2 regions of the Bacillus sp. GbtcB14 genome follow, and region 2 is predicted to be linked to the other one. Evidence: riboswitches for the same ligand, from Rfam matches in the RefSeq annotation. Region 2 holds a riboswitch; the other holds the start of a gene.
What was found. Region 2 has a riboswitch for S-adenosylmethionine ahead of KVT31_RS02175 (bifunctional homocysteine S-methyltransferase/methylenetetrahydrofolate reductase). Riboswitches for the same ligand answer to the same signal wherever they lie in the genome.
Positions count from the first base shown of each region.

Region 1: it holds a riboswitch for S-adenosylmethionine, as region 2 does, so the genes downstream of both, mtnW (2,3-diketo-5-methylthiopentyl-1-phosphate enolase) here and KVT31_RS02175 (bifunctional homocysteine S-methyltransferase/methylenetetrahydrofolate reductase) in region 2, are expected to answer to the same signal.

Region 1 covers NZ_JAGXJT010000001.1:598,384-604,387, reverse strand. The annotation lists gene KVT31_RS03295 (carbon-nitrogen family hydrolase) at 1-247, opposite strand, end outside; gene KVT31_RS03290 (pyridoxal phosphate-dependent aminotransferase) at 347-1,537, shown strand; SAM riboswitch class I at 1,590-1,695, shown strand; gene mtnW (2,3-diketo-5-methylthiopentyl-1-phosphate enolase) at 1,760-3,004, shown strand; gene KVT31_RS03280 (2-hydroxy-3-keto-5-methylthiopentenyl-1-phosphate phosphatase) at 3,001-3,660, shown strand; gene KVT31_RS03275 (methylthioribulose 1-phosphate dehydratase) at 3,657-4,295, shown strand; gene KVT31_RS03270 (1,2-dihydroxy-3-keto-5-methylthiopentene dioxygenase) at 4,273-4,785, shown strand; gene KVT31_RS03265 (hypothetical protein) at 5,092-5,367, shown strand; gene KVT31_RS03260 (DUF3909 family protein) at 5,419-5,751, opposite strand; gene KVT31_RS03255 (NAD(P)-dependent oxidoreductase) at 5,757-6,004, opposite strand, start outside.
Region 2 covers NZ_JAGXJT010000001.1:411,287-417,290, reverse strand. The annotation lists gene metH (methionine synthase) at 1-2,631, opposite strand, end outside; gene KVT31_RS02175 (bifunctional homocysteine S-methyltransferase/methylenetetrahydrofolate reductase) at 2,631-4,463, opposite strand; SAM riboswitch class I at 4,534-4,643, opposite strand; SAM riboswitch class I at 4,847-4,956, shown strand; gene metI (cystathionine gamma-synthase/O-acetylhomoserine thiolyase) at 5,050-6,004, shown strand, end outside.

The DNA of each region.
Region 1 (6,004 bases), 190 kb from region 2:
TAGAACCACCGACAATATGTACACCATATTGTTTCGACCACTCTTTCAGCTTTTCTTTCGTTTCTAATCCATCCCTATCTGCAATTTCAGAAAGCCTAGTTAAATCATATCCTGTTGTCCACAGTTCTGGTAAGACAATAACATCGGGTCTTTCTTTCATTGCTTCACTTATTTTATTTTTAGCATTCTCAATATTTTTTTCTACATCTCCAAAGACAATATCCATTTGAATACATGCGACTTTCATTTTGTCAGCCCCATTCTTAATTTTTTTCTTTACAAAATACTGGAAAGATTATATCATTTGTCACTAGAATTGTAACAACTTTCAAAAGAGGTGGAAAGTATGAAATTATTTCAACCTTCTGAGATAGTAACATCATTGCCAACACAATTTTTTGCTTCACTTGTTGCAAAAGTTAACAAAGTCGTTGCAGCAGGTCACGATGTTATTAATCTAGGACAAGGTAATCCAGATCAACCAACACCACAGCATATCGTAAAAGCTTTACAAGACGCTGCTGAAAAGGCCATTCATCATAAATACCCGCCATTTCGTGGACATGAAAGTTTAAAAGAAGCTGTGGCAACATTCTATAAACGTGAATACGGCGTCGAATTAAATCCAAAAACAGAAGTTGCTATTTTGTTTGGCGGAAAGGCTGGATTAGTAGAATTACCAATTTGTTTTACAAACCCTGGTGATACCATTCTCGTTCCAGATCCAGGATATCCAGATTATTTATCGGGAGTTGCTTTAGCAAAAGCACAATTTGAAACAATGCCGCTACTTGCAGAAAATAATTTTTTACCGGATTATACGAAAATTGATGACACTATCGCTGAGCGGGCAAAGTTAATGTTTTTAAATTACCCAAACAATCCTACTGGTGCTACTGCATCAAAAGATTTCTTTGATGAAACTATTCATTTTGCTAATGAACATAATATATTAGTCGTTCATGATTTCGCTTACGGTGCGATTGGATTCGATGGTCAAAAACCTGTTAGTTTCTTGCAAGCAGACGGCGCTAAAGATACAGGTATTGAAATTTACACTTTATCGAAAACTTTCAATATGGCTGGATGGCGTATTGCTTTTGCTGTGGGAAATGCAAGTGTCATTGAAACAATTAACTTATTACAAGATCATATGTATGTTAGTATTTTTGGTGCAGTTCAAAATGCTGCCCGTGAAGCACTATTAAGTTCACAGTCTTGCGTCGTAGACCTTGTAAATAGTTACGAATCTCGCAGAAACGCTCTTATTTCAGCCTGTCACTCAATTGGCTGGGATGTAGACATTCCAACAGGATCATTCTTTGCATGGCTTCCTGTACCAGAAGGTTATACATCTGAGCAATTTTCTGATATTTTACTAGAAAAAGCACATGTTGCAGTTGCCCCTGGTGTTGGATTTGGTGAACATGGCGAAGGGTATGTCCGCGTTGGCCTCTTACATACAGAAGATAGATTGCAAGAAGCCATTAATCGAATTGATAAATTAAATTTTTTCAAAAAGTCATTGACAACATGAAAAATATCTGACAAAATTCAGTTATCTTAAAAATTTAAACATTTCTAAATACTTCTTATCAAGAGCAGGTGGAGGGACGAGCCCGACGAAACCCGGCAACCGATCTACAATTGTAGACACGGTGCTAATTCTCGCAGCATTATGCTGACAGATAAGGAGCTGGTTGTAAAAAAACCTCTCCTTAGCTGAGAGGTTTTTTTATTTAACTAGGAGGTTTTAACAATGAGCGGAATTATAGCGACATATTTAATCCATGATGATTCACATAACTTAGAAAAAAAAGCTGAGCAAATTGCACTCGGTTTAACAATTGGATCTTGGACTCATTTGCCACACTTATTGCAAGAACAATTAAAACAGCATAAAGGCAACGTCATTCATGTTGAGGAATTAGCTGAACAAGAACATACCAATTCGTATTTACGAAAAAAAGTAAAACGCGGGATTATTAAAATTGAATATCCGTTATTAAACTTCAGTCCAGACTTACCAGCAATTTTAACAACTACATTCGGAAAGCTATCTCTTGATGGCGAAGTGAAATTAATCGACTTAACTTTTTCAGACGAGTTAAAAAAGCATTTTCCTGGTCCAAAGTTCGGGATAGATGGTATTCGAAACCTACTACAAGTGCATGAGCGTCCTCTTTTAATGAGTATTTTTAAAGGAATGATTGGACGAAATATTGGGTATTTAAAAACGCAATTACGCGATCAAGCAATTGGTGGTGTAGATATAGTAAAAGATGATGAAATATTATTTGAGAATACATTAACACCACTTACGAAACGCATTGTATCTGGAAAAGAAGTTTTACAATCCGTATATGAAACATACGGACATAAAACGTTATATGCCGTAAATTTAACAGGTCGAACTTTCGATTTAAAAGAAAATGCGAAACGCGCAGTGCAAGCCGGGGCTGATATTCTATTATTTAACGTATTTGCTTACGGACTAGATGTACTACAATCACTGGCAGAAGATAATGAAATCACAGTTCCTATTATGGCACACCCTGCTGTAAGTGGTGCTTACTCAGCATCCAAGTTATATGGAGTTTCCTCTCCATTATTACTCGGAAAACTATTACGTTATGCTGGCGCTGACTTTTCATTATTCCCATCTCCATATGGAAGTGTTGCACTAGAAAAAGAGGACGCTCTTGCTATCTCGAAATATTTAACTGAAGACGATCCATTTTTCAAGAAGAGTTTTTCTGTTCCGTCTGCTGGTATTCACCCTGGTTTCGTTCCCTTTATTTTACGAGATTTCGGTAAAGAGGTTGTTATTAATGCTGGCGGCGGGATACATGGACATCCGAGCGGGGCGCAAGGCGGCGGTAAAGCTTTCCGTACTGCAATTGATGCTACTTTGCAAAATACACCACTTCATGAAGTAGATGACATAAATTTGCACAGTGCACTACAAATATGGGGAAATCCCTCTCATGGGGTGAAATTATGAGTATTCAAGTATTTTGTGATTTCGATGGCACGATTACAAATAATGATAACATTATGTCCATTATGGAAAAATTTGCACCACCAGAAGCCGAAGAAGTAAAGAACAGAATTTTATCACAAGAGCTGTCTATTCAAGAAGGTGTTTCTCAATTATTTCAATTAATACCTACTAGTCTACACGATGATATGATTCAATTTTTAATAAAAACTGCTGAAATACGTAATGGTTTTCATGAATTTATACAATTTGTAAATGAAAATAACATTTCTTTTTACGTTATATCAGGCGGAATGGATTTCTTCGTCTATCCACTCTTACAAGGAATCATTTCAAAAGAGCAAATTTACTGTAATGAAACAGACTTTTCAAGTGAATTCATTACCGTTAAGTGGCCTCATCCTTGTGATCATCATTGTCAAAATCATTGCGGATTATGCAAATCATCTTTAATCCGTAAATTAAGTGATACGAATGACTTCCATATTGTGATTGGAGATTCAATTACTGATTTACAAGCTGCGAAACAAGCAGATAAAGTATTTGCCCGCGACTTCCTTATTACAAAGTGTGAAGAGAATTATATTGCTTATACACCGTTTGAAACATTTCACGATGTTCAAACCCAATTAAAACGTTTGTTGGAGGTGAAATCATGAAACAACTTTTTCGTCAATGGTATGACTTAAGCGAGGTAAAAAAAGAATTAACAACACGAAATTGGTTTCCAGCAACGAGTGGTAATATTTCTATAAAGGTTAGTCATGAGCCACTTACTTTTCTTATTACAGCAAGTGGTAAAGATAAAACAAAAACTACTCCAGATGATTTTCTATTAGTAGATTATCTAGGGGTTCCCGTATTAGAGACTGAATTACGTCCTTCAGCAGAAACAATATTGCATACACATATTTATAACAATACGAATGCCGGGTGCGTACTTCATGTTCATACAACTGATAATAATGTCATCACAAATTTATATAGTGATGCAGTCACCCTTCAAAATCAAGAAATTATTAAAGCTCTCGATATTTGGGAAGAAGGTGCAACAATTCACATTCCTATTATCGAAAACCATGCCCATATCCCAACGCTCGGAGAAAACTTCCGAAAGCATATACAAGGAGATTCTGGAGCAGTATTAATTCGTAACCACGGTATTACCGTATGGGGCCGAGATAGCTTTGATGCAAAGAAAAGATTAGAAGCTTATGAGTTTTTATTCCAATTTCATATAAAACTATTATCAATTCAAGGAGGCGTTTCTAATGGCGCAAATTCGTATTCATGAAGTAAATACTCGCATAGAAAATGAAGTAGAAGTATCTAAATTTCTACAAGAGGAAGGCGTTTTATATGAGAAATGGAACATCTCTAAACTTCCTACTTATTTAAATGAAAATTATTCGTTAACAGATGAAAACAAGGCTGAAATATTAGCTGTGTTTTCAAAAGAAATCGCTGATGTTTCAGCGCGCCGAGGTTATAAAGCACATGATGTAATTTCACTTTCAAATAGCACACCTAACCTTGACGAATTATTAATTAATTTCCAAAAAGAACACCATCATACCGATGATGAAGTTCGCTTTATTGTTAGTGGACATGGCATATTTGCCATTGAAGGAAAAGATGGCAAATTCTTTGACGTTGAACTTGAGCCAGGCGATCTCATATCTGTTCCAGAAAATGCAAGACATTATTTTACCTTACAAGATGATCGTCAAGTTGTCGCTATTCGTATTTTTGTTACAACTGAAGGCTGGGTTCCAATTTATTGAGGTAGTTAGTTGAATAAAAGGAATTGGATCCCCTTTTCCAACCTTTTATTCACTCTACATATATACATCCTCCTATGGAACAGGCTTATTTCAAAAAATGAAATAAGCCTGATTTTTTATTTTCTCAAACATATGAGTCCTTCTATTCCAAAACAATCTCCCCTTCTATTTTTCCAATGAATTTTTTAACACTTTTTGAACATTTATTGAACTTTTTTTGAATTTTTTCTGAAAATTCTGTTTTGTATATGATATACTACAATTAAATAAGAAGGAAAAGAATATCGCAAACAGAGGGGGATAATCATGAGTTTACTTATCGCACTTATACTAGGGGTTACGTGTGGAGCACTTCCTGTTATTCTAGGAGCTATTATGGAAGAGTTGGAAGTTGGTGTTTTAGGTTTTGTCGCATCTTGTGTAAGCGCTTTATTTTTCGGCTTATTCGGTGCTATTCCTGTTTCCATTCTGTGTGCATTTTATATAGTACGCCATGCTCGTGCAAAACAATTTGGTCCTAATCACATCGCGCAAGTTATTCCATTCCCAATCGAACGATGCCGCCGGGCTTCTAGCTTATAATTATAAAAATTTAATATACCTAAATAAATAAAAGTCCTCAAATGAGGACTTTTATTTATTTTCTTCTAGAAATTGAAACAATTCTTGTAAATGTAGGGCATCTTCACTATAGCTAACAGATACGTGACATATACCATCAATCTCTGCTTGCATATATAGATCAACTCCATCTCGATCATACTTCAATGCCAAATAAAACTCCATTTCTTCTAGCATTTTTTTTGAAGTTCGAATAACGTAATGCCCCTTTTCATCTCTTCCATATTCGAATTTCGGCTCAAAATCATATTTTTGTTTAAAAGCTTCTTTTTGTTTTTCATTAATTTGTATACAAGTTGCTCGTTGTACAGTATCAATCATCTCATCAAATTTTTGAAGCTCCATCTCATTTACCCCCTTATGTATTTTTTGTATAACACTTGTGTTCCGCTATTCTCTTCCCCATCTTTTATTAACTCTTCATACAATTCCTTCGCCAAACTTAAACCTGGTACTGGTAATTGCAATTTTTCAGCCTCATCTAAAGCAATCTTCATATCTTTCATAAAATGCTTTACATAAAACCCTGGTTCAAAATCTCCCTTTAACATTCGAGGAGCTAAATTACTCAATGACCAGCTACCTGCTGCTCCCGTTG
Region 2 (6,004 bases):
TGTTGAATCAGGTATCATAACCTCAGCCTTCGGTAATGGTTCAATTACTGCTGGAATTTCTACTTTCTTATCCTCTTTTTTTACGATATGAAGATGACGCTCTTTTTTATCTTGTTTCATCTTCTCGCGCTCTTCTTCTTTTTGAAGCTTATTAATAATATCAAGCCCCGTCATCGCATCACTCGCATAGCATACAAGCCCTGTATATGATGGTGAAATACGGTTATCTGTAAACTTTCTCGTTAACGCTGCCCCGCCTACAACGATTGGAATATCAATATTTGCCGCTTTTAAATCTTCAGCAGTCGTTACCATTTGTTGCGCTGATTTTACTAATAAACCAGAAAGGCCAATAATGTCAGGCTTCTTTTCTTGTACTTCTTGTACAATTCGATCCGAGCGAACATTGATTCCTAAATTAATAATCTCATATCCGTTATTCGATAAAATAATTTCAACGAGATTTTTCCCAATATCATGTACGTCACCTTTAACAGTTGCTAATAATACTTTCCCTTTTTTCGCACTCTCGCTAGATTCCATATGTGGTTCTAAATAGCTTACGGCAGCTTTCATACTTTCAGCACTTTGCAATACTTCGGCAACGATAAGCTCATTATTATTAAATAGCCGTCCCACCTCATCCATTCCTGTCATAAGTGGCCCATTAATAATATCCAAAGGTTTTCTTCCTTCTGTAAGTGCGAGGCTTAAATCTTCTTGTAGCCCTTGTTTCGTACCTTCTACAATGTAATTTGCCAGCCTTTCATCAAGAGTTAATGTTTCTTGGATAACGACAGCTTTCTTTTTTGCCGCGCGATAGAAATTTGTAAATTCTTCTAACGTCTCTTGCGTCGTTTCAAAAAGTAATGCATCTGCAAGACGTTTTTCTTCCTCTGGAATTGACGCATATCGTTCTAATTTTTCCGTATTCACAATCGCGTAATCTAATCCTGTTTTCGTTGCATGATATAAAAAGACCGAATTTAATACTTCGCGGCCAGCTGGCGGTAAACCAAATGATATGTTACTTACACCTAAAATCGTTAAACACTCTGGTAATGCTTCTTTAATAAGGCGAATTCCTTCTATCGTCGCTGCCGCTGAACCAATATATTCTTCATCACCTGTACCTACAGGAAATACAAGTGCATCAAAAATAATATCTGACGGGCGTATACCATATTTCGTTGTCAATAACTCATAACTTCTTTTCGCGATTTCGAGTTTGCGTTCTGCACTAACCGCCATACCATCTTCATCAATTGTTCCTACAACAATAGCAGCACCATATTTCTGAAGAAGCGGCGTCACTTTTTTAAATCGTTCTTCTCCATCTTCTAAATTAATTGAATTAATAACAGCTTTTCCTTGAATATAAGTAAGAGCTCGCTCCATCACATTTTCATCTGTTGAATCAATCATAATTGGTACTTTTAATACTTTTGTAACTTCTGCCAAGAAGTTTTCCATATCTTCTATTTCATCGCGATCAGGATCTGCCATACAAATATCAATAATATGAGCATTTTTCTTCACTTGCGCTCTTGCGACTTCAGCAGCCTCTTCAAATTTCCCTTCTGCTACTAATCTTTTAAATTTACGTGACCCAATAACGTTTGTTCTTTCACCAACAAATAACGGCCTCATAGAGTCATCATATTGAAGTGCCTCTAATCCACTAACCCCGTGTCCAGCTCTTTCATGATGTTCACGCGGCTGAAGAGAAGCTAACGCGGATTTCATTGCTTTTATATGTTCTGGTGTTGTACCACAACAACCACCTATAATATTAACCCATCCTTCTTCAGCAAATCGCTTCACTTTTTCAGCGAGAGAAGATGGAGATTCATGATAATGTCCATCTTCATCAGGAAGACCTGCATTGGGATAACAAGAAATGTAACACTCCGATAAATCGGATAGGGAACGAATATGGTCTCTCATAAACTCTGGACCAGTCGCACAGTTTAATCCAACAGACAATGGCTTCATATGTTCTACCGATAAGTAAAAAGCCTCAATTGTTTGCCCAGCCAGAGTCGTTCCCATCGGTTCAATCGTTCCCGAAATCATGATAGGCACAATTTTATTTAGTTCGTCAAAAGCTGCTTGGATTCCAATATAAGCAGCCTTCACGTTACGCATATCTTGACTCGTCTCGACGAGTAATACATCTACGTCGCCATTTAATAAGCCTCTTGCCTGCCGTGTATAGGCTTCAATTAATTCTTCAAACGTCACACCACCAGTAACACTAATCGCCTTCGTTGTCGGCCCCATTGCTCCCGCAACATATACTTCCTTCCCGCTTTCGTTGACCGCTTGCTTTGCTAAACGCGCTGCCTTCTCATTTAGTTCCTCGTCTAAATGAGACAGCTCATAATCACTTAATACAATGTTTGTCGCCCCAAATGTATTTGTTTCAATAATATCCGCTCCAGCTTCAATGTAAGATTTATGGATTTTCAAAATGACATCAGGCCTTGTTTCTACTAAATATTCATTACACCCTTCGTACTCTTCTCCTCCGAAATCTTCCGCAGTTAAGTCCTCTTGCTGAATCATTGTTCCCATTGCACCATCTAATATTAAGATGTTATTTTGTAATTTTTCTTCTATACATTTCATCAGTTAATACCTTCTTTCACTTCTTGCTTTTCTCTCACATATTTAACAAGATGTTCTGTAATTTCATATTTTAGAAATGGTGTAATAAGATAAATGCCGTTAAAATATTTCATCGCCGCATCAATCAATTCTTGTGAAATGCGAATCCCTTCCTCAATTGCTGCCTCTTTCGTTTCATGTCCATCCATTCTCTCCCTTATTTCTTCAGGTAGAGTAATACCCGGCACCTCAAAATGAAGGAAATCTGCATTCCTTTTACTTATTAATGGCATAATCCCAATAAAAATAGGTTGTTCCAAATGCTTTGTCGCTTCATACACTTCTTCAATTAATGCGATATCGTAAATCGGCTGCGTTAAGAAATATTCTGCTCCAGCATCTATTTTCCGTTCCATTCGCTTAACCGCTGCTTTTAAATGTCTTACATGCGGATTAAACGCACCTCCCACTGAAAACCTTGTTGCTGGACCTATTGATTTTCCTAAAATAGAGCGCCCATCGTTCATCTCTTTAATCATTTTAATGAGCTCAATAGAGGACAAATCATATACAGAAGTGGCACCTGGAAAATCACCAACGCGCGCTGGATCCCCAGTTAAAGCTAACACTTCTTCCATGCCTAACGCTGATAGGCCTAGTAAATGAGATTGTAGTCCGATAACGTTATGGTCTCTACACGTTAAATGAGTCAATACTGGAATATCGTGCTTCGTTAATAATGCCCCCATCGCCATATTCGAGACGCGTGGCGATGCTAATGAATTATCTGCTAGAGTAATAGCATCTGCCCCAGCTCTTTTCAATACTCTTGCTCCTTCAAAAAACCGCTGCGTATCTAACGTTTTCGGTGGATCTAATTCCACTACTACTGTCGTTTGTTTTTTTGCTTTCTCTGCTAAAGTGACATGAGCTTTCGAACGTTTCTCATGTGTATGAACTACTTTCGGTCTTTGAATCGTATCCTTTTCTATTACAGGTGTAACGTTTAGAGTAGCACGTTTCATACTTTCAATATGTTCTGGAGTCGTGCCACAACAACCACCCAATAACCGAATACCTTGCTCAATAAATTTCGGTGTCATCGCTTCGAAATAAGCCGGACTTCCCTCATATACGTAACGTCCCTCCACATAATTCGGGAGACCTGCATTTGGATATGCTGACAAGTAGCCATTTTGAGGAATCGATATCATTTTAAAAGCTTCCGTCATGTGAAGTGGCCCTAGTTGGCAGTTCAATCCAACAACATTTGCACCGTAATCTAAAAGCTGTTTTAATATTTCATTTACATCATTTCCATTTTGAGTCGTACCTGCCTCATGTAACGCTAACTGAGCTACAATTGGAATATTCGTTTGTTTTCGTAACACCTGAACAGCATGAAGTAATTCAAACTCATCATAAAAAGTCTCTAATAACAGTCCATCAACCTGTTCTTCTAGTAATGCACTCGCCTGTTCCAGTAACATAAATTCTCGCTCCATATCAGTTGTCGTAACAGCTCCGATATGTTTCATACCACCAATTGTTCCTAAAATTGCATTTCTATCTGTAACAGATGCTTTCGCAATCTTCACTGCCGCTTTATTAATTTGAACAACTTGATTCTCTAAGCCATACATACGTAATTTTGCTTCATTTGCTCCGTACGTATTTGTTTGAATCACATCTGCCCCAGCAGCTACATATTGCTTATGAATCGATATAATTAAATCTGGATCAGATATATTCAATTCTTCAAAACTACTTTGCAAGCCATGTGAATGTAATAAAGTTCCAACCGCGCCATCACCTATTACAATTCCTTTTGATAATAAATCTAGTAATTTCACAAATCTCCCTCATTTCTATCAATATAAAAACCCCCTCTTCACTTTGAAGAGGGGGACATAATCGATCCTCCTCTTATCATGCAAAACATTCGTTTTGCAGGTATTAGCACCGTTTCAAACATTTCGTTTGAAGGTTGCCGGGTTTCACAGGGCCTTTCCCTCCACCGCTCTCAATAAGAGTTTGTCTTTATTATTTTATTTATGTAGCTAAAAGGAAATACGTTCCCCTTTTAACAATGTTTGTTAATTTTTTAATAAATTTAGCATGCACAAATACAAAAGTCAATGACACTTGCGGAAAAATAAAAATTATTTAAAATAAAGTTGCAATTCAATTATCTTTTGTTGTAAAGTTAAAAACATAATAAAATTTCATACGAACATTCTTATCTAGAGAGGTAGAGGGACTGGCCCTATGACGCCTCAGCAACCATTAACATTTGTTAATAAGGTGCTAATTCCAGCAAATTGTGAAAGATTTGACAGATGAGAAGAAGACTCTATTCAAACCGAAAGCCTTCTTCTTAGAAGGCTTTTTTTATTTTACATTCACTTAATTGTTAATTTAAAAAGGAGGAATTTTTAAATGTCAACTATTGAAACAAAACTAGCACAAATCGGAAACCGGAGCGAAACTACAACAGGAACTGTTAATCCACCTGTTTATTTCTCAACTGCTTATCGTCACGAAGGAATTGGTAAATCTACTGGTTTTGACTATTCACGAACTGGAAATCCAACTCGCGGCCTGTTAGAGCAGGCAATCGCAGACTTAGAATACGGTGAACAAGGTTATGCCTGTAGTTCAGGGATGGCAGCTGTTCTCCTCGTCCTTTCCCTATTCCGTTCTGGAGACGAACTTATTGTATCCGAAGATTTATACGGGGGCACTTATCGATTATTTTCTGAGCATGAAAAAAAGTGGAACGTTCGATGTAGATACGTAAATACACAATCTATTAAACAAATTGAGAAAGCTATCACAACTGAAACGAAGGCTATTTTCATAGAAACTCCGACTAACCCATTAATGCAAGTTACCGATATTGCCGCTGTCGCAACCGTAGCGAAAAGACACGGACTACTTCTTATTGTAGACAACACATTTTATACGCCTTATATACAGCAGCCATTAACAGAAGGTGCCGACATTGTGCTTCATAGCGCCACAAAATATTTAGGAGGACATAACGATGTACTAAGCGGTCTTGTCGTTGCAAAAGGAACGGAACTTTGTGAGGAAATCGCTCATTATCATAATGCCTCTGGTGCGGTTTTAAGCCCATTTGACTCATGGCTATTAATTCGCGGTATGAAAACGTTAGCGCTTCGCATGAGACAACATGAAGAAAATGCAAAAGCAGTTGTTGCTTATTTAAATAATGAAGACGGGGTGACAGATGTATTTTATCCTGGAAGAGGCGGCATGATCTCATTTCGTCTGAAAGATGAAACATGGATTAATCCCTTCTTACAATCTTTATCCTTAATTACATTTGCTGAAAGTCTTGGTGGTGTTGAAAGTCTAATGACGTATCCAG